Regions from separate parts of the Streptomyces sp. CA-111067 genome, predicted to be linked through region 1. Evidence: riboswitches for the same ligand, from Rfam matches in the RefSeq annotation. Region 1 holds a riboswitch; the other holds the start of a gene.
What was found. Region 1 has a riboswitch for glycine ahead of gcvT (glycine cleavage system aminomethyltransferase GcvT). Riboswitches for the same ligand answer to the same signal wherever they lie in the genome.
Positions count from the first base shown of each region.

Region 1 (2,382 bases):
CTGCGCCACGTCGAGCAGGATCAGGTGCACCGCCCAGGTCAGCGGCACGGTGCCCAGCGCCCGGCCGATCGCGTCCATCGCGGCGGCCCTGTCCTCTTCCTGCCAGCGGTCCAGCTCCACCCCGACGAACAGCGCGGGCGGGTCGTCCTCCACGACGGCGAGCGCCCGGCGGGCGCTGAGGACGACCGGGGTGACGGCGAACTCGGCGGCGGCGCCGGCCAGGAAGTCCACCGGTTCCTCGTCGGGCGCGGGCTCCCACAGCCGCACCCGGCCGCCGGGCGGCGGCGGCAGCCCGCGCTCGCGGTGCGCGCCGCGGTCGGGGCGGCACAGCTCGGCGACGGCGGCGGGCGGCAGCGGCACTCCGACGGCGCCGCCGGGGTTGACCGCCATCCCGACGGTGGGCGGCAGGCCGCGGGCGAACTCGTGCACCGGCGCGATCGTGCAGGGCATGCCGTCGGCCGCCTGCCGGAACTGCTGCTCGGAGCTGAACACCGGCACGTAGCGGGCGCCGTCGAGCTCGACGGTGGGCAGATCGAGGTTGCGGGCGTCCGGCGCGCCGCCGTTCGGCAGCGGCACCCACACCCGGGAGCGGCCGAGCACTTCCAGCAGCCGGGGCCCGGCCGAGGGGTTGCCGAGGCTCGCCGTCAGCACCTCCTCCAGCTCGTTGGCCGGCCATATGAACGGTGCCGGATTCTCCATTTCCACCCTTGTCCGTCCTTGTGCCCCTGTGCGGCTGTCCTGCCGGGAAACCCTAGCGGCTGCGGGCCGGGCCGGGCACGTATCGGCCACGCGCGTGCGATGATGGCCGGACAACTTGCATAACGGCCGTTGGAGGCCGCGCGGGAGAGTTCCGGCCCTGACGGGGCCGGGCGCCGAAGGAGCAAGTCCTCCCTTGAATCTCTCAGGCACAGATACCGCGCGGGCGAGGCAGATCTGAAAAGCGGGCGGACCCGGCCAGGGCCCGCCCCACCCAAGGTGCAAACCGGCGACCCTCGGGGGTCACGGTGAACCTCTCAGGTTCCGATGACAGATGGGGAGGCCGGGGTCACCCCGACCCGGCCCGATGTCCCGCTGCCGTCCATCCCTGGGAGATTTTCCGATGAGTGACCGTCCGCCGCTACCGCACGCCGAGCAGTCCGCCGCGCCTGTTTCCCGCCGTACCGCACTCGACGCGCTGCACCGGGGCCTGGGCGCCACCATGACCGACTTCGCCGGCTGGGACATGCCGCTGCGCTACGCGAGCGAGCGCGAGGAGCACCAGGCGGTACGCACCCGGGCCGGCCTCTTCGACCTCTCGCACATGGGTGAGATCGCCGTGACGGGGCCGCAGGCCGGGCAGGCGCTGGACTACGCGCTCGTCGGCCATCTGTCGGCGCTGGCCGTCGGCCGGGCCCGTTACACGATGATCTGCGCGGCCGACGGCGGCATCCTGGACGACCTGATCGTCTACCGGCTGGCCGAGCAGGAGTTCATGGTCGTCGCCAACGCCTCCAACGCGCAGAGGGTGCTGGACGAGATCACCGCGCGGGCGGCCGGCTTCACCGGCGCGGCCGTGCGTGACGACCGGGACGCGTACGCCCTGCTCGCCGTGCAGGGCCCGGCCTCCCCCGGCATCGTCACGTCCCTCACCGACGCCGACCTCGACGGCCTGAAGTACTACGCCGGGCTGCCGGCCACCGTCGCGGGCGTGGACGCGCTGCTGGCCCGTACCGGATACACCGGCGAGGACGGCTTCGAGCTGTTCGTCGCGCCGGCCGACGCCGAGCGGCTGTGGCAGGCGCTCACCGAGGCGGGCCGGGAGGCCGGCCTGGTGCCGTGCGGGCTGTCCTGCCGTGACACCCTGCGCCTTGAGGCGGGCATGCCGCTGTACGGGCACGAGCTGACGGCCGCCGTCACGCCGTTCGACGCGGGCCTGGGCCGAGTGGTGAAGTTCGACAAGCCCGGTGACTTCGTGGGCCGGGACGCGCTGGCCGCGGCGGCCGAGAAGGCCGCGGCGCAGCCGCCGCGCAAGCTGGTCGGCCTGGTCGCCGAGGGCCGCCGGGTGCCGCGGGCGGGCTACCCGGTGACGGGCGAGGGCGGCGCGGTGATCGGCGAGGTGACCTCGGGCGCGCCCTCCCCCACGCTGGGCGCGCCGATCGCGATGGCGTACGTGGACGCGGAGTACGCGGAGCCGGACGCGGCCGGGGTCGCGGTGGACATCAGGGGCGCGCGGGAGCCGCACCGGGTGGTGGCGCTGCCGTTCTACCGGCGACAGCGCTGAGCGCTCCCCGGCGGGGCGGCCCGGGTGGCCGCGCACGCTGGGCTTTTGCTTCTCTAGGCTTCAGCTCGTCCGCGGTCCCGCGTGCGAGCGCACCCACACATCCGGGAGGATTCCGTCATGAG
Region 1 is NZ_CP192103.1:6,833,626-6,836,007, reverse strand. It holds gene ACQPW6_RS30270 (enhanced serine sensitivity protein SseB) at 1-699, opposite strand, end outside; glycine riboswitch at 831-927, shown strand; glycine riboswitch at 928-1,040, shown strand; gene gcvT (glycine cleavage system aminomethyltransferase GcvT) at 1,100-2,260, shown strand; gene gcvH (glycine cleavage system protein GcvH) at 2,378-2,382, shown strand, end outside.

Region 2 (2,382 bases), 1.5 Mb from region 1:
CGCCGCGACCGCGGCACGGTCGGTGGTCTCGTCGCAGGAGACGCCGACCAGGTCGGTGTCGGTGAGCCGCAGGTTGACGCCGGCCTCGCGGGCGGCGGCCACCACCTCGGCGGCCCGGCCCGGCACCCGGGCGGTCAGCGTGTCGAAGTAGTCCTCGTGCACGATCCGCACACCGGCGGCCCGCAGCCCGGCGGCCAGCACCGCGGCGTAGCGGTGGGTGCGGCGGGCGATCTGCGCGAGGCCGTCGGGGCCGTGGTAGACGGCGTACATCCCGGCCATCACGGCGAGCAGCACCTGCGCGGTGCAGATGTTGCTGGTGGCCTTCTCCCGGCGGATGTGCTGCTCGCGGGTCTGCAGCGCCAGCCGGTACGCCTTGTCGCCGTCGGCGTCCACCGACACCCCGACCAGCCGTCCGGGCAGGTTGCGGGCGTAGGACTCACGGACCGCCATGTAGCCGGCGTGCGGGCCGCCGAAGCCCATCGGCACGCCGAACCGCTGGGTGGTGCCGACCGCGATGTCGGCGCCGAGCTCGCCCGGCGAGGTCAGCAGGGTCAGCGCCAGCAGGTCGGCGGCCACCGTGACGACCGCGCCGAGCTCGTGCGCCCGCTCGACGACCGGCCGCAGGTCGCGCACCGCGCCCGAGGCACCCGGGTACTGCAGCAGGACGCCGAAGATCCCGCGCTCGGCGGCCTCGGCCGGGATGCCGTCGCTCAGGTCGGCGACGACGACCTCGACGCCGGTGGGTTCTGCCCTGGTCCTGATCACCGCGGTGGTCTGCGGGAAGGTGTCGGCGTCGACCAGGAAGACCCCGCCCTTGACCTTCCCGACCCGGCGGGACAGCGCCATCGCCTCGGCGGCGGCGGTGCTCTCGTCGAGCAGCGAGGCGCCGGAGGTGGGCAGCCCGGTGAGGTCGGCGACCACGGTCTGGAAGTTCAGCAGCGCCTCGAGCCGGCCTTGCGAGATCTCCGGCTGGTAGGGCGTGTAGGCGGTGTACCAGGCCGGGTTCTCCATGACGTTGCGCAGGATCACCGGCGGGGTGAAGGTGCCGTAGTAGCCGAGGCCGATCATCGGGGCCAGCACCTGGTTGCGGTCGGCCAGCGCGCGCAGTTCGGCCAGCGCCTCCGCCTCGGTCCGCGCGGCGGGCAGGGCGAGCGCCTGCTCGCTCCTGATCGCGCCGGGCACCGCGGCGTCGGTGAGCTCGTCCAGCGAGCCGTAGCCGATCTGGGCGAGCATCTTGGCCTGCGCCCCGGAGTCGGGGCCGATGTGGCGGCGGTCGAACGGGACGCCCGCTTCGAGGGCGGCGAGCGGGGCCCGGCGGGAATTGCGGCGGTCGTTCATCGGCGGCGGCCTCCTGGTCAGTGACGACCTTCGGGGGTGCCGCGGCGCGGGCACCCGTACGGCCTCCCCCTCTGTCATCGGAACCTGAGAGCTTCACCGCCCCGGCCGGGGCGGCTTTCACCGTCGGTGAGGACACGTACCGGAAGGCGTTTCCGGAGCGGGTCCTGCTTTCCAGAGTGACCTGCCCATGCGGTACGGATGCCTGAGAGATTCCGGGGAGGAGTTGCTCCTTCGGCGTCTCCTGGGGCGGCGTCCTCGCGCGCTCCCTGAGACTCTCCCGCATGGGGTATACAGCCGGGATCAAGCCTACCAGCGCGTCGAACGAACGGGCCGGACCGGCCGGTCGGCGCGCTGAGCGGGCCGGTTCGAGTCGACACCGGGGCGGTTGTGCCTTTGGCTGGTACTCGACAGCCGTCGTCGTTTGGTTGGAGGGACCGTGCAGACGGACATCGATCCGCGCAGCCTGATCGGCCGCCGCGCCTTCGACCGGGACGGCGCGAAGATCGGTACGGTGGACGAGGTGTATCTCGACGACGCCACCGGCGCGCCGGAGTGGGCCGCGGTACGCACCGGCCTGTTCACCCGGGACGCGTTCGTGCCGCTGGAGCCGAGCCGGCTGGTCCAGGACGAGCTGCGGGTGCCGTTCAAGAAGGCGCTGATCAGGGACGCGCCGGACTTCGGCGTCGGCCGCCATCTGTCGCCCGAGCAGGAGCTGCAGCTCTACCACCACTACGGGATGGAAGTGCCGTCCGACGGTGTGGCGCCGCCGGCGCCCGCGCCCGACCGGGACTTCGGCGAGCTGGCCGGCGGCGAGCCGCCGTCCGGGCCGCCCTCGGGATCACCGTCAGGGCCGCCTTCCGGTTCCCCGTCGGGGTCGGCCTCCGGATCGGCCAACGGCGCCGACAAGAGCTGAACCGGCACGCTCCGCCCCGGCAGAGGCCCCTCGGGCACCAGTGGCAGCGGTTCGCTGTGCGACAGCCCAGGGTCGTCCACCGGGAAGGTGCGCACCCGGCCGGGCAGCAGGTCGGAGGGCACCTCGAAGCG
Region 2 is NZ_CP192103.1:8,371,804-8,374,185, reverse strand. It holds gene gcvP (aminomethyl-transferring glycine dehydrogenase) at 1-1,338, opposite strand, end outside; glycine riboswitch at 1,400-1,504, opposite strand; glycine riboswitch at 1,519-1,628, opposite strand; gene ACQPW6_RS36950 (PRC-barrel domain-containing protein) at 1,775-2,251, shown strand; partial or broken gene ACQPW6_RS36945 (DNA polymerase IV) at 2,278-2,382, opposite strand, start outside.
Region 2: it holds a riboswitch for glycine, as region 1 does, so the genes downstream of both, gcvP (aminomethyl-transferring glycine dehydrogenase) here and gcvT (glycine cleavage system aminomethyltransferase GcvT) in region 1, are expected to answer to the same signal.